One region of the Shewanella sp. 125m-1 genome, then DNA from elsewhere that is predicted to be linked to it. Evidence: predicted binding sites of a transcription regulator. Region 1 holds the regulator's gene; each other region holds the start of a gene.
The links. The regulator sigma-54, encoded in region 1, starts transcription at its own class of promoters, with help from an activator protein. The targets are predictions, from matches to a motif close to GTTGGCACGNNNNTNGNNT.
Positions count from the first base shown of each region.

Region 2: the regulator sigma-54 is predicted to act here: its motif matches at 5,134-5,152, upstream of ACVBIK_RS04975 (P-II family nitrogen regulator).
Region 3: the regulator sigma-54 is predicted to act here: its motif matches at 2,720-2,738, upstream of fliE (flagellar hook-basal body complex protein FliE).

Region 1 covers NZ_JBRILT010000010.1:11,855-18,897, forward strand. Annotated here, with positions in the region: gene kdsC (3-deoxy-manno-octulosonate-8-phosphatase KdsC) at 1-251, shown strand, start outside; gene lptC (LPS export ABC transporter periplasmic protein LptC) at 248-805, shown strand; gene lptA (lipopolysaccharide transport periplasmic protein LptA) at 876-1,415, shown strand; gene lptB (LPS export ABC transporter ATP-binding protein) at 1,412-2,143, shown strand; gene ACVBIK_RS06820 (RNA polymerase factor sigma-54) at 2,280-3,743, shown strand; gene hpf (ribosome hibernation promoting factor) at 3,773-4,060, shown strand; gene ptsN (PTS IIA-like nitrogen regulatory protein PtsN) at 4,063-4,506, shown strand; gene rapZ (RNase adapter RapZ) at 4,714-5,568, shown strand; gene ACVBIK_RS06840 (HPr family phosphocarrier protein) at 5,555-5,830, shown strand; gene mgtE (magnesium transporter) at 5,927-7,043, shown strand, end outside.
Region 2 covers NZ_JBRILT010000006.1:103,684-110,726, reverse strand. Annotated here, with positions in the region: gene ACVBIK_RS05000 (YacL family protein) at 1-92, shown strand, start outside; gene ACVBIK_RS04995 (response regulator) at 204-833, opposite strand; gene narQ (nitrate/nitrite two-component system sensor histidine kinase NarQ) at 929-2,641, opposite strand; gene nrfA (ammonia-forming nitrite reductase cytochrome c552 subunit) at 2,885-4,288, shown strand; gene ACVBIK_RS04980 (isochorismatase family protein) at 4,384-4,926, opposite strand; gene ACVBIK_RS04975 (P-II family nitrogen regulator) at 5,193-5,531, shown strand; gene ACVBIK_RS04970 (ammonium transporter) at 5,543-6,793, shown strand; gene ACVBIK_RS04965 (hypothetical protein) at 6,956-7,043, shown strand, end outside.
Region 3 covers NZ_JBRILT010000002.1:161,975-169,017, forward strand. Annotated here, with positions in the region: gene ACVBIK_RS01825 (sensor histidine kinase) at 1-677, shown strand, start outside; gene ACVBIK_RS01830 (sigma-54-dependent transcriptional regulator) at 670-2,022, shown strand; gene fliE (flagellar hook-basal body complex protein FliE) at 2,789-3,121, shown strand; gene fliF (flagellar basal-body MS-ring/collar protein FliF) at 3,164-4,864, shown strand; gene fliG (flagellar motor switch protein FliG) at 4,854-5,900, shown strand; gene fliH (flagellar assembly protein FliH) at 5,900-6,946, shown strand; gene fliI (flagellar protein export ATPase FliI) at 6,990-7,043, shown strand, end outside.

The DNA.
Region 1 (7,043 bases):
ATAATGAACTGCTATCACTTTATAATGTTAGCCCTGAAGAGGTCGCTTATATTGGTGATGACATGGTGGACTTGCCCGTTATGCAGCAGGTTGGTCTTTCCGTTTGTGTGGCCGATGGTCACCCATATGTAAAACAACATGCAAAAATGACCACCCATATTAAAGGCGGCCACGGCGCCCTACGCGAACTCACTGATTTACTACTATTAAGCCAAGACAAGTTTGACTCAGCTCATGGGATGAGTATATGAACCGCGTCACCCTTGCGATAATCGCACTTTTTGGCACTGCACTTTTGCTCTATTGGCAAGTTCAGTCTAAAAAAAGCGAGCAGGAGCTGAATATCGATACAAGTCAGCGACCCGACTATATTATCGATGATCTACGTAGCATCGAATATAACGAGTTAGGCTTCATCAATAGCGAAGTAACAGCGAAACACATGGAACACTTTGATAGCGTCAATATGACCTATTTTACTGAGCCTGTTTATCTCATTTACCCTGATGATGGCCTAGCCGAATGGCGACTTAAAAGTGATAAAGGCAGCCTGAATAAAGTCACTGGCAAGGTAACGCTAGAAAACAATGTTATTATCGACTCGATTAGCCCAGAAGAGCCGATACAGACGTTAAGCACCAGCTATTTAGATCTTGATTTGAATACTATGATCATGACGTCAGATGAAATTATCCACGTCACTGGCAACGAATTCGTCATTCAAGGTGTAGGCTTATATGCCGACCTGAATGCCCAGAGCGTAAAACTAATCAGCCAAGTAGAAGGTATCTACGAAGCTCAGTAACGCCAACATATTGAACAATTTTACACTCATACTAGCTAAAGAAAACGCTTTAGCTGAGTAGAAGGACGCTATGAAATACAATCAATCTATCCTTGCAGGCCTATTTTGTCTGCTCAGTTTCAGCTCTGTTGCTAAAGTTGATGACCTGATGCAAGAGGTGAAAATTGCGGCCGCTAGCCAAGAAGCTGATATCAAGAATAATCAGGTTATCTTTTTTGGGCCTGTCGAAGTCACTCAGGGCACAATCAAGATGAATGCCGATAAGCTACGGGTTTTCTCAAAAGAAGATAAGAGCGGTAAAACGCTTGTGGCGACTGGTAACCCAGCCACTTACACCCAAATAATGGATGATGGACGCCCGGCAACGGCTAGCGCAAAAGAGATCCGCTACGAACTTGCTACGCGCACACTCACCTTAGTCGGCGAAGCCACCCTAGCGCAAGACGGTAGCCAGGTCACAGGTAACCGCATTAAATACAACATCAGTTTGCAACAGCTTATTGCAGAAAGTACTGGCAAGGGCGATGACAGAGTTATCACCATTATTCAGCCTGAAACCTATCAGGAAGAGAAACCAGAATCGCCAGCGAAAAAGCAGGAACAGCAATGAACCAAATCACCTTAAAAGCGGTCAATCTTGCTAAGAGCTATAAAAATCGTGCCGTCGTACAAGATGTTAGCTTAACCGTAAAGACAGGTCAGATTGTTGGTTTGCTTGGCCCAAACGGTGCAGGTAAAACAACGACATTCTACATGGTGGTTGGCCTAGTACAGAGTGATAAGGGTAAGATCTTTATTGATGATGACGATCTTACGCTCGATCCTATGCATTTACGCGCCCGTAAAGGTATCGGTTACCTACCTCAGGAAGCCAGTATTTTTAGAAAGCTGTCAGTACGTGACAACATCATGGCCGTCTTACAGACTCGTCATGACATCAATAACGAGCAACGTGAAGAACAACTTGAGCATCTACTCGAAGAGTTTCATATCACTCACATTCGTGACAGCCAAGGTATGGCATTGTCTGGAGGCGAACGCCGCCGGGTAGAAATTGCTCGGGCACTCGCAGCTAATCCAAAGTTTATCTTGTTAGATGAGCCGTTCGCGGGTGTTGACCCCATTTCAGTTATCGATATTAAAAAAATTATTGAACAACTTAAGAGTCGCGGTCTGGGCGTACTGATCACCGATCATAATGTTCGCGAAACTTTGGACGTTTGTGAGCGTGCTTACATAGTAAGCCACGGAAATCTGATTGCTGAAGGTACACCTGCCGAAATCTTGGACAACCAACAGGTTCGAGCGGTGTACTTAGGTGAACAATTCAGGCTATAGTTAATTCACAGTATGGAAGCTGAAAAACTCAATATGGAATTATTTCCAAAAAAAATCAACGTGTTGAGTTTTTGAGCAACCTTCGCCAGTTCAACGAGCTTTAACGTTTAACTACAGTGTAGGGAATAGCGGTAAAATGAAAGCGTCACTCCAGCTCAAAATGGGTCAACAGCTCACTATGACTCCCCAGTTACAACAGGCCATTCGCCTGTTACAACTGTCTTCTTTAGAGCTGCAACAAGAGATCCAACAAGCATTAGATTCTAATCCGTTACTGGAGCTAGATGAAGAGCAGTCAGATGGCGATATGATCAACGATGAAGATCACTCTGTAAATGACTCTAATAGTGAACTCACCCAAGATAGCGCAAGCGTTGACACCTCCGAAGCCCTCACCCAAGATTCCATGCCCGATGACCTGCCTATGGATACCACTTGGGATGAAGTCTACACCGTTTCCTCTAATGCTAGCTCAGGCGTAAGTCGTGAAGATGACATGCCATTCCAAGGCGAGACTAGCGAAGGCTTATATGAGCATCTTGAGTGGCAAAAGAACCTCACCCCATTTTCAGATAACGATCTTGCTATCGCCACCGCGATTATTGATGCGATCGATGAACGAGGTTATTTAACCCAGAGCTGTGACGAAATTCTCGAAGCGATGGGCGATCCTGAAACTGAACTCGATGAAGTCGAAGCCGTTTTAAAACGAATTCAACATTTTGATCCTATCGGTGTTGCCGCCCGCAACTTAAGTGAATGCCTACTTATCCAGCTAGCACAATATGCCGCAGATACACCGCACATTGAAAATGCAAGATTACTGATTAAAGACTATTTAGACCTTATTGCGGGGCGTGATTTTAGGCAGTTAATGCGTAAAACCAAACTCAAAGAGGATGATTTACGTGAGGCGATCACACTGATCCAAACTCTTAACCCAAGACCTGGGCTTGCCATTGCACGCAGTAAAGATGAATACGTCATTCCCGACGTGTCTGTCAGCAAGAAAAAAGGTCGCTGGGTGGTAGAGCTAAATCCTGACTATATGCCTAAGATTAATGTTAATCAGCATTACGCATCAATGGCGCGTAGCACAACGAATCAGGCCGACGGTCAATTTATCCGTGGCCACCTGCAAGAAGCTAAGTGGTTTATAAAGAGCCTGGAAAGCCGCAACGACACCTTATTGAAAGTGACAAACTGTATCGTCAAATTCCAGCAAGGCTTTTTTGAGTTCGGTGAAGAAGCCATGAAACCTATGGTACTCAATGACATTGCCGAAGCTGTTGAAATGCATGAATCTACCATTTCACGTGTTACCACACAGAAGTACATGCACACCCCAAGGGGCATTTTTGAACTAAAATATTTCTTCTCAAGCCATGTGGGTACCGACGATGGCGGAGAATGCTCATCGACAGCAATTAGGGCATTTATTAAGAAATTAGTCGCAGCTGAAAACCAGAGGAAACCGTTAAGCGATAGCAAAATGGCCCAGCTTCTGGCTGAACAAGGGATTAAAGTTGCTAGACGTACGATTGCAAAATATCGAGAAGCGATGCTGATCCCGCCCTCAAACCAACGTAAGAGTTTATAACTCAAAATTAGGCACATGGAGGATCGATAATGCAAATCAACCTGACAGGACATCACATCGAAATCACCGATTCACTACGCGGTTATGTAGAAGAGAAATTTACAAAGCTTGAACGACATTTCGATCAGATCAATAATGTGCACGTTATTTTGAATGTACAAAAAATGCAGCAGATTGCCGAAGCTAAAATTCACCTTAAAAAAGGGGAAGTATTTGCTATTTCGGAACATGCAGATATGTATGCTGCAATAGACTCCCTGATCGATAAACTAGATCGTCAGGTTATTAAACACAAAGAGAAGCTGACTAAACACTAACGATGGAACTAAGTACCATCCTGCAGCCGGAGTGCACTACCTGCGCCACTCCGGGCAGTAAGAAAAAAGTACTGGAGTTAATCAGTGACATTGCCGCTGTCCAGTACCCAACCCTTTCTTCACAAGAGATCTTTGAAAGTCTCTTGGCACGAGAGAAAATGGGTAGCACGGGAATAGGTAATGGTATAGCGATTCCTCATGGAAGGCTGTCGAATATAGAACGTCCAGTTGCAGTATTAGTTAAATGTGAAGTTCCTATCCCATTTGACTCATTCGATAAGCAGCCTGTCGATATTCTATTTGCTTTATTGGTGCCATCTGATCAGTGTGAGCAACATTTAGCAACACTGTCTTGTATGGCTGAAAAACTCAACGATAAAGCGGTGGTTAAGCAGTTGAGAAAGACCAGCAATGAATCAGAACTATACCAAGTCATTACCCAATAGCTAACTACTCAGGTCTTTAAGTTATTTATTTTTTTACACAAAAGGTAAATGATTTAAAGACCTAAGTAATTATTACAGCAATATTATTTATTCTTATTCACCCGCTCAACTTCTTGCTTTCAGCCTTAAAAAAGTTAATCTATACACTTACACAATATAACCACAAAAATCATACATTTTGTTTAATGTCTATCAGGTAATCATACGATGAAGCTTGTTTTAGTCTCAGGTCGCTCCGGTTCAGGTAAGTCCGTTCTATTAAGAATGCTAGAAGATCTCGGCTATTATTGTGTCGATAACCTGCCCTTGCCAATGATGGGGACCTTACTCAAAGAGCTATCGGGTAACACTAAGCTTGTCGCCATCAGTGTCGATATTCGTAACCTGCCAGAAAAGAAAGATGAGCTGGTTAAGCACCTCACTTTTCTGCCTGATGGGGTCGAGTTATTAAGCTTTTTCCTTAACTCAAGCGATGAAGTGCTACTTAAACGTTATAACGAGACCCGTCGTCTGCACCCTTTATCGCACGATAACATTTCGCTTAAAGAGGCCATTGCGCTAGAAGGTCGCTTGTTAGAGCCGCTAGCCAACATTGTCGATCATTATATCGATACCTCAAATCTCAACATTTACGATCTTAATGATCAGGTGCGTGAGATCCTACTTGGCAATCTTGATAAAGAGTTGATGATCAACTTCGAATCGTTTGGTTTTAAACATGGTATGCCAACCGAAGCTGACTTTATGTTTGATGTACGATTTTTGCCAAACCCACATTGGGAGCCCGACCTGCGCCCTATGACTGGGCTCGACCAACCAGTACAAGATTTCTTAAATGAACGCCCAATGGTCAACCTGTTTATTAAACAGATTGAAGATCTACTCGAAACTTGGTTACCCGATCTAGAACGTAACAACCGTAGCTACCTTACCATTGCGATTGGCTGTACCGGTGGCCAACACCGATCGGTTTATATCACTGAGCGCCTTGCTGCTCACTTCAAAGATGGCAAACATAAAATACAAGTCCGCCACCGTGAGCTAAAAAATGCCGACCATTGAACGTGAAGTTACCATCTGCAATAAACTAGGTCTTCACGCTCGCGCTGCCACAAAACTCGTTGTTTTAGCCTCCGAATTTGATGCTGAGATCACCATCATTCAAGGTGAGAAACAAGCCTCTGCTACAAGTGTACTAGGCTTATTGATGTTAGAAACAGGAATGGGAAAAACGGTACAACTCGTTGCAACCGGGACAGACGCCCAAGCAGCGCTCGATGCCATTTGCCAATTAATTGATGCCAGATTTGATGAAGATAATTAATTCGTTATTTTCCTAATGAATTTCCTAGCTACCGCACATAAATACTCTTGAGTTACGTTATGATAAGCGCCTTTAAAACGACCCAGTGAGGGAGCTATGCCGATTGAAGTCTTAGATAATCAAACAACTGACCAACGTCTCAATCAGCTGACTCAAGCATTAGGCAACGGTATGTTTGTCCACGTCCGCAACATGTTGCAGGATATGGCTGCAACGGACATTGCTTTTATTCTCGAATCTTCTCCACCTCGTACTCGTCAAGTGCTATGGCAACTGATTGACCAGGAACACACAGGTGAAATCCTCGACGAACTCGGTGAAGAGCTTAAAGACAGTCTCATTGCTCAGATGAGTCCAGAGCGCGTTGCAAAAGCCGCCGAAAACATGGACACCGATGACTTAGCCTATATTTTGCGAAGCCTGCCTGACAGCATCTTTAAGCAAGTTTTGCAGTCAATGACCAAGCAAGATCGCGTGCGTGTCGAACAAGCGCTGTCATACCCTGACGACACTGCTGGCAGCTTGATGAATACCGATACGGTTACCTTAAGGCCAGACGTCAATATCGACGTGATTTTGCGCTACTTGCGGATCCGCGGTGAACTTCCGCAAGCCACAGACATGCTATATGTGGTCGATAAACAAGACAGCGTGTTAGGTGGTGTACGTATTGCAGATCTGCTGACCTGTGACCCAAACGCCTCAGTACGTGAAATAATGGTGTCGGATCTTGAAGGGATCCCTATTGGCATGTCTGACAGCGAAGTGGCGCAGCTATTTGAACGACATGACTGGGTGTCGGCCCCCGTTATCGACGCTGACAACAAGCTACTTGGCCGTATTACCATCGATGACGTGGTCGACGTTATTCGTGAAGACGCCGAACACTCTATGATGGGCATGGCAGGTATGGACGACGATACTGATACCTTTGGTCCAGTATTAAAAAGTACCTTTCGCCGCTCACTATGGTTAACCGTTAACTTATTCGCGGCATTACTCGCGGCATCAGTCAGTAATATGTTCGAAGGCACGATTGAACAATTTGCCACGATCGCGATTCTGATGACTATTGTTCCCAGTATGGGCGGCGTTGCTGGTAACCAAACTTTAGCTCTGGTTATTCGCGGTATTGCCCTTGGCCAAATCGGTAAAAGCAATTCTCGCTGGTTGATAGGTAAAGAGCTCGCCATTGGCTTCCTCAACGGCTTGC
Region 2 (7,043 bases), on a different contig from region 1:
CATTTTATGACGGAGAGTCCGAAGCGTTTTGTGGTTTAGAGGACTTTTATGAGGTCCTTGTCAGCTGGCGTCATTTCTTAGACGAAAAATGATTGCCGATCTTCAGATTTATTTCTGAACAAATAAATCCAAAAAAGCAGCCTTTGGCTGCTTTTTTGATCTAAAACTCTATCATAATACTGATTTGTATTGTCTAAGCAGGATCACTGATTGAGATAGCGTACTGCCATTTCTGTACGTGATTTCGCATTGGCTTTGCGCAGTAAGTTTTTCACATGCACTTTTACTGTGCCTTCGCTAATATGAAGTTGTTCGGCAACGATACGGTTGCTTTGACCTTCAGCGAGATGCTGCAAAATTTCAAGTTCTCTAGGTGTTAAATTTTCAATCCATTCCTGTTCATTGACCGAAGTATTTAACTCCGATAGATAGTCTTGAACATTATCGCTTATCACACGGTGGCCAAGCATGGCATTTTTGAGCATATCAAGCAGTAAGTCTGGCTCGGTATCTTTTAATAAATAGCCGTCTGCGCCAGCGCGCATTAAACGGATCACATCTTGTTTTGCATCGGATACGGTTAAAATAACGATACGTGAAGTGACGCCCTCTTGCCTTAAAGCGTTCAGTGTATCTAAGCCTGTCATGCCTTTCATATTAAGATCGAGCAATATAATATCGGGCTCATTATCACTAACCGCTGATAATGCATCTAGGCCACTTCCCGCTTCACCAAATAAGGTAAAGTCTGAGTCCGAAGTGACAAGTTGACAGATCCCACGCCGTAGTAGTGGGTGATCATCAATAACTAGAACTGAATAGGGTTTGCCCATCTTTAGGCCTCCTGCTGAGGTATGTGAGACTAAGTAAAACAGCTAATAAAATCATGCTATTACCTTAAAAAAGCAAGCGGGAATAGCGATTATCGTTATTCAGCTGGCTCCTGTTGGGGAGAGAAGCTAAGGGTCACTGTGGCCCCACCTTTTTTATTCTGGCTAAATTCTACCACACCCGACAAGCGACTGGCGCGTTCGTGCATAATTCCTAAGCCAAAATGTTGATCCCTTTCTTTTAATTTTTCAATGCCTACGCCGTCATCACTGATGCTGATCACGACTTTTTTATCGGAAATTGTTTGGCAGCTAATATGTATGTGCTTCGCACTTGCATGTTTTATTGCATTTAATGTCGCTTCACGGGTGAGCTGCAAAATATGAATATGTTGGTGGGCACCTAAGAGCTGTGCGGGTAACTTGTAGTCTAGCGTAATATTGGCATTGGACTGACCACGTAGCTGTTCTATCATCGCTTCCATAGCATGGCCTAAATTAGGGTCTTTAATGGTTAGACGGAACGTAGACAATAATTCTCGTAATTGCACGTATGCGGTATTAACACCTTCGTTTATCTCTTGTAACTGCTCGGCAGCTCGTGGGCTTTTTGAAGTTTTATCTAGCTCTTTAGAAAGCAGATTCACTTGAATTTTTAAGAAAGATAACAATTGACCCAAAGAGTCGTGTAGCTCTCTGGCAATGACGCCGCGCTCTTCCATCAAGGCCAGTTGCTGACGTTGTTCACCCGCATTGTAGATCACCATTGAACGCGCAAGCATGATGGCAAAGTTATTAAACAGAGGAAAAGAGAAGGCGTTAGAGGAAACGACTTCAAGGTAACCTAAGTTGTTGTTTTCAAATTTAACCGGAAATTGTTTGCTGTTTTCGCTATGCAGTGGCCAATCTGTTGTGCTTTCAGCTGCAATAATATCGACTACATCAGCGTCTTGAACTAGAACAAGGCGTAAGCGTATGCCTTTTTCATGCGCCTGAAGTTGATTGAGCGCTTGGGTCAAAGTGTAACTATCGAGTTTACTCGAGTGCAGCATCACTAACGTATCGTAAAGTAAGGTTAGCTCATTGTTGGCACGAGTTAAGGCTATGGTCTTTTCTTGGACTTGCTCTTCGAGTCCTTGATATACACTGGCTAATTTTTTTACGGTTGAGTCTAGCGCGCTGCTTAATGCACTTAATTCTAGGTACTCTGTTTTAGGCATCTCTACATTAAAATCACCTTGTGAAATAGTATCGGCGGCTTGCATTAATTGTTGCAGCGGTTTAACAACTTTGCGTTTGGCAATTCTGACCGTAATAAAGGCAATCAGTAACATTAAGCCCAATCCACCTATCTGGCTGATGGCCAAAATTTTGAGCTTGAGTGCCGCGTATTGTTCGGTTTCGAGTACAAATAAATCAATCGTATCGACAAAGTCTTTAAGCGATTCCGCATAGAGGCGAGAATTTTCTGTTTCTATGTAGTAACGCATCACTTGCCATTTATCGATAACCGTAAGGTATTTGTTTTTAAGATCTTGAGGGGTATACCAGGTAAGTGAGCGCTTAAGAGCCTGAGAATTTAATGTATTTTCAAACTCTTTAATTTTTTCATTAGCCGCTTCGCTACCTGAATTGGCGTAGAACATTAAGCGATAACTCTGCATTCTAAGTGAACCTGAAGCGTTTATAGCTCTAGCATCCCCAAGGCTATAAGACAGGTTGATAATCGCAAAAATAGCCAGTCCACTCGACAGCAAAATTAGCGTTAACATGAAGCCCCAAATCGCTGAAGTGAGTCTGCCTTTTTTCATTTATAAAATCTCATCGTTATGGTATTCGAGTTATTCATTGGTAGCGGTTCTACATTAGTGGTTACTTGATTACATTAACAAAAATGCAAAAGTGTGAGCAACAACACGTTCACAATTTGATCTAACGCAAACTTCACCACGGATACCCCCTTAGGGGTATGTCTTTGTTAACTGGAAGTGATTAAGTTCGACCTAGAAATAGGTGGGACTATATAAATATTATAAAAGTAACATGGAGATGAGATGGTGAAAACATTAACTAAAAAGTCTTTTGCACTGAGTGCAATCGTAGCAGCAAGCCTAATGGCGGGCAGTGCATTCGCAAGTGATAAAACTGAGCCGCGTAACGAAGTTTATAAAGATAAATTTTCTAACCAATATAAAACTTGGCATGACACATCTGAAAGTGTAGAAATTATTGATGCACTTGAGCAAGATCCAAATCTAGTGATTCTTTGGGCGGGTTATGGTTTTGCTAAAGATTATAACAAAGCTCGTGGTCACGTTTACGCAGTGACAGATTTACGTAACACACTACGTTCTGGTGCACCAAAGACTGCTGAAGATGGTCCAATGCCAATGGCATGTTGGTCTTGTAAGAGCCCAGATGTACCTCGCATGATCGAAGAGCAAGGTGAAGACGGTTACTTTAAAGGTAAGTGGTCTAAAGGCGGTCCAGAAATCGTTAACTCTATCGGCTGTTCTGATTGTCACGAAAAAGGCAAGTCTAAGCTACGCATCTCTCGTCCATTCGCTGAGCGCGGTATGGAAGCAATTGGCACACCATTCGATGAAGCTTCTCGTAAAGACAAGCAATCAATGGTTTGTGGTCAGTGTCACGTAGAGTACTACTTCGAAAAAACTGCTGATAAGAAAGGTTTTGTTAAGTTCCCATGGGACAAGGGCACAACTGTAGAAGATATGGAAGCATACTATGATGCTATCGATTTCGCAGATTGGACTCACGCCATTTCTAAGACGCCAATGCTAAAAGCACAGCACCCAGGTTATGAAACTTGGCAGCTAGGTATGCACGGTAAAAACAACGTAAGTTGTACTGACTGTCACATGCCTAAAGTTAAGAATGCTGAAGGTCGTAAGTTTACCGATCACAAAGTGGGTAACCCGTTCGATCGTTTCGAAGAAACGTGTGGTACTTGTCATGATCAAAGCAAAGAGTTCATGGTTAACCTAGATAACGAGCGTAAAGCGAAGGTTAAGCAGATCCAACTTCAAGCTGAAGAGCAGTTAGTTAAAGCTCACTTCGAAGCTGGTGCAGCTTGGGAAGCCGGCGCAACAGAAGCTGAAATGGCTCCAATCTTATTGGATATCCGTCACGGTCAATGGCGCTGGGATTATGCAATCGCCTCTCATGGTGTAGCATCTCATGCTCCAGATGAAGCGCTACGTGTACTAGGTACTGCACTAAACAAAGCTGCTGATGCTCGCGTTAAGCTAGCTCAACTACTTGCTAAGAAAGGCGTACCACAGCCTATCGCTCTTCCAGATATCTCTACTAAAGCTAAGGCGCAAGCGGCTCTAGGTATGGATATGGATAAGATGAATGCTGATAAAGCTGAATTCAAGAAGACTGTGCTACCTAAGTGGGATGCAGAAGCTGAAAAGCGTGAAGCGACTTACAAATAAGTCTACTGACACTGACACTATATAGTGCTTATAAGTTAAGTGTCTAGAATAAGTCTTTAGCATAGAAGCCCTCTTCGGAGGGCTTTTTTTGGCTTTTACTTTATGAGTTTAAGCAAGGCTTTAAAACGATCGCCATTAGCTTGATGTTGTAACTCAAACAGTAGTGACTCAACATTGGTCTGCATTGCACCATAACTTAACATCACCTCTAATCCGCTTACCTTATTACTCTCTTCTCTTGACGACATCGCATCAGTTACAAGATGAGCATGGTAGCCGTGATCTAACAGATCTCTGCAGGTCTGGTAAACACACACGTGAGTTTCAATACCCGCTAAGATAACCTGCTTACGCTCCATCGAGCTGAGCTTTTCTCTAAATGTATCAGCTTGCCAACCACTAAAATGATCCTTGACGATAGGTTCTGTGGTTTTTGCCAGCGCCAGGGCTAGGTTTTCACTTGTCCGTCCTAACTTCTGTGGTATTTGTTCGAGCCACAAAATTGGAATATCAAATAGCTGTATCCCCTTAATTAATATCTCTAGCTTACGATGCAGTTGCTCACTTTGGTGCATAACCCGTGCGAGTTGACCTTGTACATCGACCACAACCAATACACATTCTTCTGCTTTTAGCATCTTAGGCTTCTCTATTTTGCAAGGGGAGTTAATTGTTCAGTAAAGCGGATCTGTTTGGTTTATCCAATTAGAAATAGGTCTAATCTGGCTCGATATTGCTGCTTTATCTTTGTGCAGCCCCTGCATGCTTGCACTTGTTTGGTGCGTTAATATGCAGTGTTAATTGCGCGTAAAATCTTATCTTGTTGAATTTAAATGGTTAATAACTTTGGCCTAATGCTTGAATTATGTTTAAGCAAATAGGGAATGTAATTGGGGAGATAACCATGAAATTGGTAAGCGCGATAATTAAGCCATTTAAATTAGACGATGTTAGAGAAGCGATAGCTGAAGTGGGCATTGAGGGGATGACGGTTACAGAGGTAAAAGGTTTTGGTCGTCAAAAAGGCCATACCGAACTGTATCGTGGCGCAGAGTACCAAGTGGATTTTCTACCAAAAGTGAAATTAGAAATTGCCATCAAAGCTGACAGGCTAGAACTGTTACTCGAAGCGATCACTGGCGCAGCGAGAACAGGGAAAATAGGCGATGGCAAAATTTTTGTTACGGATCTTGAGCAAGCTATCCGTATTCGAACTGGCGAAGTTGATAACGAAGCACTGTAAGGGGAAAGCTGATGGATGATTTAACTAAGTTGGGACTGACGGTAACAGAGTTACGCTTTGCCCTAGATACATTTTATTTTTTGATTTCAGGCGCACTAGTCATGTGGATGGCTGCAGGATTTGCCATGTTAGAAGCTGGGTTAGTACGCTCTAAAAATACCACTGAAATTCTCACTAAAAATGTGTGTCTATATTCTATTGCTTGTGTGATGTACCTGATTGTGGGCTACAACATCATGTATGTTGGTAATGCCGAAGGGGGATGGTTGCCCTCATTCGGCTCATTAATTGGCTCTCAAGGGGAAGGGGCTGATCATGCATTGGAGTCAGACTTCTTTTTCCAAGTCGTGTTTGTGGCTACGGCAATGTCTATTGTATCTGGCGCGGTTGCCGAGCGTATGAAATTATGGGCATTTTTGTGTTTCTCAGTATTTATGACGGCGGTAATTTACCCTGTTGAAGGCTATTGGACATGGGGCGGCGGTTTTCTGTCTGAAGCTGGTTTTGTTGATTTTGCAGGCAGTGGCATTGTACATATGGCGGGGGCTGCAGCAGCGCTTTCAGGTGTATTACTGCTCGGTGCGCGTAAAGGTAAGTATGGCGCTAACGGTCAAGTGAACCCTATTCCGGGTTCAAATTTACCTATGGCAACGCTGGGTATGTTTATTTTATGGATGGGCTGGTTTGGCTTTAATGGTGGCTCGCAGCTTTTGATATCGGATGCTGAGAATGCCAGCGCTGTGGCTAAAATATTTGTTAACACCAATTCGGCGGCAGCATTTGGCGCGATTGCTGCGCTGATTGTATGTCGACTGATTTGGGGGAAGGCTGATTTGACCATGATCTTAAATGGTGCCTTAGCTGGGCTGGTAGCGATTACAGCGGATCCATTGTCACCCTCATTAGTCATGGCTGGTGTGATTGGTACTGTCGCGGGTGGCTTAGTGGTGTTCTCGATTGTTGCCTTCGATAGGATCAAGATTGATGATCCAGTTGGTGCGATTTCTGTTCACGGTGTTGCAGGATTGCTTGGACTGGTATTAGTGCCAGTATCAAATGCTGATGCGTCACTCTTGACCCAGTTATATGGCGCGGCCGTAATTTTTGGCTGGGTATTTTTAGCGTCGACTGTGGTTTGGTTTGCACTGAAGGTGACCATGGGGATCCGTGTTACAGAAGAAGAAGAATATAATGGAATGGATGCTTCTGATTGCGGAATTGATGCTTATCCAGAGTTTGTATCGGTTAAGAGTGGTAGTTAGGCTTTCAGAGTAACCAACAGTTACAAGCCGTGATATAAATAAAGAGCTTATGCCTATGGGTATAAGCTCTTTTGTTTCATGTATTGTTATGTGATCAGAGAGTTTAAGGCTCAACAGAATTAGGCTAAAGTAAGTTATCAGCGGGTTGAGCATGGATCTTTTATGAAAGCATTGAAACTACTGAGCACTATATTGCTTATGACGCTGGCGACAAGTGCCAGCGCTGGCCAAGTTATAGTGCGAAAGTCCA
Region 3 (7,043 bases), on a different contig from region 1:
GTAAAATGGTGGCAACTCTTGCTCACCAAGTCAGAACGCCGTTAAGTGCAGCACTGCTGTATGCCTCTAATCTTGCAAGCACCAAGATATCTGATGATGCTAGAAAGCGCTTTCAAGGTAAGCTTGTCGATAGACTTAATGAGTTAGAGCATCAGGTCAACGATATGCTGTTAATGGCAAAAGGACGTCAGCAAGAACTTGATAATATTATTGTTATTGAAGAAGTGGTTGATAACGTGTTGAGTAATTGCCAGCCAATCGCAGAGCAAAAGGCCTGTAAGTTGGTTTTTAATAATGAATCAAAGCAAAAAATTAGAGCCAATGATGCCGCTTTGTGTTCAGCAATCAATAATCTAGTGATGAACAGTATCGAAGCGGGCGCAAACCAAATCACGTTACATGCATTTGATACTAATACGGCTCTACACCTTGATGTCATCGACAATGGCAAGGGGCTGGATGCGGCTATGCAACAAAAGGTATTAGAACCTTTTTTTACTACCAAATCTCAAGGTACAGGTTTAGGTTTAGCCGTGGTGCAGTCGGTAGTGAGTAACCATGGTGGAAAGATGCAGTTTAGTTGCCACCCGGGCAATGGCTGCACAGCTTCATTGAAGTTTCCATTGCTGACAACCATCAAAAATGAGCAAGTACTAGGAGAGAGCCAGCATGTCTGAAGGTAAGTTGTTACTGGTAGAAGATGACGCATCACTGCGCGAAGCGTTACTCGATACCTTGATGCTAGCTCATTATGATTGCGTCGATGTTGGCAGTGCCGAAGAAGCCATTTTGACCTTAAAAAGCCAACGCTTTGATATGGTTATTAGTGACGTGCAGATGGAAGGCGTCGGTGGGATAGGTCTGCTTAATTACTTACAGCAGCACCATCCTAAAGTTCCAGTATTGTTAATGACGGCTTATGCAACTATCGATAATGCTGTTAATGCAATGAAGTTGGGTGCGGTGGATTATTTATCAAAGCCGTTTTCTGCCGAAGTATTAGTTAATCAAGTTTCTCGCTATATGCCGGCAAAGGCTGCTGAAGGCACACCGATTGTGGCTGATGAAAAGAGCTTGGCGTTATTGGCTCTGGCGCAGCGCGTAGCGGCCTCTGATGCATCTGTGATGATTATGGGACCAAGTGGCTGTGGTAAAGAGGTGTTGGCTCGATATATTCATCAAAATAGTCAACGCGCCGAGCAGCCATTCGTGGCGATTAACTGCGCAGCAATCCCTGAAAATATGCTCGAGGCTACCCTGTTCGGCTACGAGAAAGGAGCGTTTACTGGCGCCTATCAAGCGTGTCCAGGTAAGTTTGAGCAAGCACAAGGTGGCACCTTATTACTCGATGAGATCTCTGAGATGGAGGTGGGGCTGCAGGCAAAACTGTTGCGTGTACTACAAGAGCGCGAAGTTGAACGTTTAGGCGGGCGTAAAACGATAAAGCTTGATGTTCGGGTGCTTGCTACTTCTAATCGTGATTTAAAAGCCATGGCAACATCGGGCGAGTTTAGAGAAGATCTGTATTATCGTATCAACGTATTCCCGCTGACCTGGCCTTCACTTAATCAACGTCCAGCCGATATTTTGCCCTTGGCAAGGCATCTACTGCAACGTCATGCATTGATTGCTAATTACAGTGAGTTACCCGAATTAAGCGAATGCGCATCACGACGTTTATTGACTCATCGCTGGCCTGGCAATGTGCGAGAGCTTGATAACGTAATTCAAAGAGCCTTGATTCTATGCACTGCAAAAGAAATAACGGCAGCAGACATTATTATCGATTCAGTAGAATTAGATTTTAACCCTGAAAGCACACCTTTAGTTGTTAATAAACCCGCAGAGCTTGAAGGTTTAGGTGATGAGCTTAAAGCACAAGAACATGTGATTATTTTAGAAACCTTGACTCAATGTAATGGCAGTCGAAAGTTAGTTGCTGAAAAACTTGGCATCAGTGCCAGAACGCTGCGCTATAAGATGGCAAAAATGCGCGACTCAGGAATTCAAATACCTGCTTAAAAGCTAAGACGAACGCTTCGCTCACGGAAGACGGAACGTGCGCAGGCTCTCTCACAGAACGCTGCGCTGACGGTACAAGCTGAGAAGGTACAAGCTGAGAAGGTACAAGCTGAGATGAGAGCACATAAAATAATTTTTTGTAGGTTGGGCTTCAGCCCATCAATTAGGGAGGCACACACAAGGTTTGTCGGGATAAATCCCGACCTACGTTAATAAAGGGCTAGGAAGAGACGGTACAAGCTTTTCCGGCTTTATCGTCTCAGCTCTATTCGGCTCTAAATCGTTTATGCTTTAATCGGCTTTTCCGTAAGCGAAGCGTTCCGTAGTGACATTCAATTAAATCTAACAGTCACGTGCCGTCAGGCCGCAGGCCGTTCGTCTTCGCGTTTGCCGTCTCAGCTTTAACCTAGAACCTGACTTTCCTAGCACCTTCTTTAAAAGTAGGTCGGCATTTATGCCGTCGCTTTAATCTTTTAAGGCTTTTCCGTAAGCGAAGCGTTCCGTAGTGACATTCAATTAAATCAAACAGTCACGTGCCGTCAGGCCGCAGGCCGTTCGTCTATTGTTTTCCCGTCTCTGTTTTTAACGTCTTGGCTTTTTCTCGTTCCCTAGAAGTCACGAAGTGGCGCTCTCGAAGTGACGCAGTCACGTCCTCGCAGCGTAGCGTCCTTCTTGGCACTTCCCCTTCTTTTTACAAACTGGCAAGCTATTTGCTTTATCTCGCTATATCAACATTTTCGTCAAGAAAACGACATGGGAGCTAAGTATGCAAATTGGTGCGAATTCATTACTGCAAGAGATGCAGTCACTTAATGGTCAAATTGGTACTTCAAGCATTCAAACGGGCATTGCGCGCCAGGTTCAAAATACTTCAGGTAGTGATTTTGGTCAGCTGCTGTCGCAAGCTGTTGGAAATGTAAGCGAACTTCAATCAAATGCTGCTAATCTCGCCACTCGGCTCGATATGGGAGATACCACAGTCACTTTATCTGATACCGTGATCGCTAGAGAAAAATCAAGCGTTGCTTTTGAAGCAACCGTGCAAGTGCGCAATAAGCTCGTAGAAGCTTATAAAGAAATTATGAGTATGCCTGTTTAGGCCGTTATTACGTAGAAACAGGGTGCAATAGTGAGTACAGAAATGGTCGTAGGTACAGGTTCTGGTTTAGCAACCAACCCGCAAACATCTGGTGTTCAAGAAGAACATAAGCCTGGCTTAATGGGGTCCTTAGGTGGCGTCGATATGTTACGCCAAGTGACGATGATTTTGGCGCTTGCTATCTGTCTAGCCTTAGCTGTTTTTGTGATGATCTGGGCTCAAGAACCCGAATATCGCCCCCTAGGGCAGATGAGTACCGCTGAAATGGTGCAGGTACTTGATGTTTTAGACAAAAATCAGGTGAAATATGAGATCCAGGGTGACGTGGTTAAAGTGCCCGAGGATAAGTATCAAGATGTAAAGATGATCTTAAGTCGTGAAGGCTTAGATAGTGCTGCGAATAAAGATGATTTCTTATCTAAAGATAGTGGCTTTGGCGTCAGTCAGCGTATGGAGCAAGCGCGCTTAAAGCACAGCCAAGAACAAAATCTTGCCCGTACCATCGAAGAATTAAAAAGCGTGACCCGCGCAAAAGTGATTCTAGCCTTACCGAAAGAAAACGTATTTGCTAGAAACCGTTCAAAACCTAGTGCAACGGTTGTAGTGAGTACAAGGCGCAGTGGTTTAGCTCAAGAAGAAGTCGACTCCATTGTCGATATCGTGGCTTCTGCGGTGCATAACCTTGAGCCCAATAAAGTCACCGTGACCGATGCTAACGGCCGCTTACTTAATTCTGGCAGTCAAGACGGCGTATCAGCTATTGCTCGACGTGAGCTTGAAATTGTTCAGCAGAAAGAATCAGAATATCGCAATAAAGTTGAGTCGATTCTGATGCCAATCTTAGGTCCTGAGAACTTCACATCTCAAGTTGATGTCAGCATGGATTTCACCGCGGTTGAACAAACTGCCAAGCGCTATAATCCAGACTTACCAGCATTAAGAAGCGAGATGGTTGTAGAGAACAATTCTAATGGCGGCATTAGTGGCGGGATCCCTGGCGCCTTATCAAATCAACCTCCAATGGCATCAGATATTCCTCAAGAAGTTAATGCAACAGAATCGGTAAAGCAAACATCGGGTAGTAGCCATAAAGAGGCGACACGTAATTTCGAACTCGATACCACTATTAGCCATACTCGTCAGCAAATTGGCACACTACGTCGTGTCAGTGTTTCCGTGGCTGTTGATTTTAAAAATGCGCCAATGGCAGAAGATGGCAGTGTTAACCGGGTGGCGCGGACTGAGCAAGAACTTGCCAATATCCGCCGCTTACTAGAAGGTGCTGTCGGTTTTAATACCCAGCGCGGTGATGTGATTGAAGTGGTTACCGTGCCATTTATGGATCAGCTTATCGAGGCTGCTCCAGCGCCTCAATTGTGGGAGCAACCTTGGTTTTGGCGTGTGATAAAGCTCGTACTGGGAGCATTAGTGGTTTTGGTATTGATCCTTGCTGTAGTGCGCCCAATGCTGAAAAAATTAGTATACCCAGATAGCGTCAACATGCCGGATGAGCCATCGGTAGGTGGTGAATTAGCAGAAATTGAAGATCAATACGCTGCAGATACCTTAGGCATGTTGCAGCGCCCTGAAGCGGAATACAGTTATGCCGATGACGGTTCTATTATGATCCCGAACCTGCACAAAGACGATGATATGATCAAAGCGATCCGCGCACTGGTGGCAAATGAGCCTGAACTATCGACACAAGTTGTGAAAAACTGGTTACTTGAAGATGACAAATGATATTAGTGTAGAAGCGAAAACCGCGCCTGGCTTTAAGGCCAGTGACTTAAGTGGTATCGAGAAGACCGCCATTTTACTGCTAAGCCTGAGTGAAAGTGATGCGGCATCGATTTTAAAGCATCTAGAGCCAAAGCAAGTGCAAAAGGTCGGCATGGCAATGGCAGCGATGCAAGACTTTGGTCAAGAGAAGGTCATTGGTGTTCACAAGCTGTTTTTAGATGATATTCAAAAGTATTCATCGATTGGATTTAATAGCGAAGAGTTTGTGCGTAAGGCGCTAACAGCAGCATTAGGCGAAGACAAAGCGGGCAACCTAATCGAACAGATTATTATGGGCAGTGGCGCCAAAGGTCTTGATTCACTTAAGTGGATGGACGCGCGTCAAGTTGCCACCATTATCCAAAATGAGCACCCGCAAATTCAAACTATTGTTTTATCTTATCTTGAGCCTGATCAAGCGGCTGAGATTTTCGCCCAGTTCCCAGAAAATACCCGTTTAGATTTGATGATGCGTATTGCTAACCTTGAAGAGGTTCAGCCGGCTGCACTGCAAGAGCTTAACGACATCATGGAGAAACAGTTTGCCGGTCAAGGCGGGGCGCAAGCCGCTAAGATGGGCGGCTTGAAGGCGGCAGCCAATATCATGAATTACCTCGATACTGGGGTTGAAAGTCACTTGATGGAAACAATGCGCGAATCTGATGAAGAGATGGCGCAGCAGATCCAAGACTTGATGTTTGTGTTTGAAAACCTAAGCGATGTCGATGATATCGGCATTCAAGTATTGCTACGAGAAGTACAGCAAGACGTATTGATGAAGGCACTTAAAGGTGCAGATGAACAGCTGAAAGATAAGCTACTCAGTAATATGTCTAAACGCGCAGCCGAGCTACTTAGAGATGACCTAGAAGCAATGGGCCCAATCAGGATCAGTGAAGTTGAAGTCGCTCAGAAAGAGATCTTATCTATTGCTCGTCGTTTGAGTGATAGCGGAGAGATCATGCTTGGCGGCGGAGGCGGTGAAGAGTTTCTATAATGACAGAACCTAAAGAGCCTCAAGGCGCCAGTGTGAATACGACTGACGAATTTTCCCATTGGGAACTGCCTGAAGTTAGGCAAGAAATTAATCCCTCCTCGCTGAATATGTTTGGTCGTAACAGCTTGCAAATACAGGTTGACGATCCCATTGAGTCAGAAGTTATTTTGCCGCCAACCTTAAGTGAGATTGAAGATATTCGTGCTCATGCAGAGCAAGAAGGCTTTAGTGAGGGGATGGATAAAGGCTTTAGTGAAGGCCTTGAAAAAGGGCGTTTACAAGGATTAGAGCAGGGCCATGGTGAAGGCTATTCTCAAGGCCAGCAACAAGGCTACGAAGAAGGGCTAAAAACGGCAGCCGAACAACTGCAACGTTTTGAAAGTCTACTGAGTCAGTTCGAAGCGCCATTAGCATTATTAGATACTGAAATTGAAAAAGAACTGCTCGCCACCTCGATGACGCTCGCCAAGGCTGTAATAGGCCATGAGCTTAAGACTTACCCTGAGCATATTTTATCGGCACTACGCCAAGGTGTTGATTCTTTGCCGATAAAAGAGCAAAGAGTCAATATTCGTGTCACTCCAAGCGATGAAGCCTTAATTGGCGAGTTATACACTCAAGCCCAGTTAGAACGAAACCGCTGGGAAATAGAAGCCGATCCAAGTCTAAGCCCTGGTGACTGTATTATTGACAGTGTTCGAAGTCATATTGATATGACGGTAGAAACCCGTATTGGCCATGTTTTTGCTGACCTTGATAAGCACCAACAAGATCTTTTACAGATGAAAGAGCAGCAAGAAGAAGCGTTACTTAAAGCAAGGCAACATAAAGCTGAGCAACACGCCGACTATCATGCCTCAATGACGTCAGAGCTTAACCGCGCGACTCACGAGCAAGTACTTGATGCGTCACAGGCACAAGCCTTAGGTGAGCAGGCTGCAGTGATAGATAATCAGGCCGCGGTGCTAGACAATCAGACTCAAGCTGCAGAACTTCAAAGCCAAATAACAGAACACAGCGAGCAAGTGCCTGCTGGAAGCCACTAAAGTAACTGAAGCAACTAAAGTAACTGAAGCAATTAAGGTGAACATGCCGACCCGTCAGCACCAATTACGCAATAAGCTGGCTCAACACCAGCAAAAA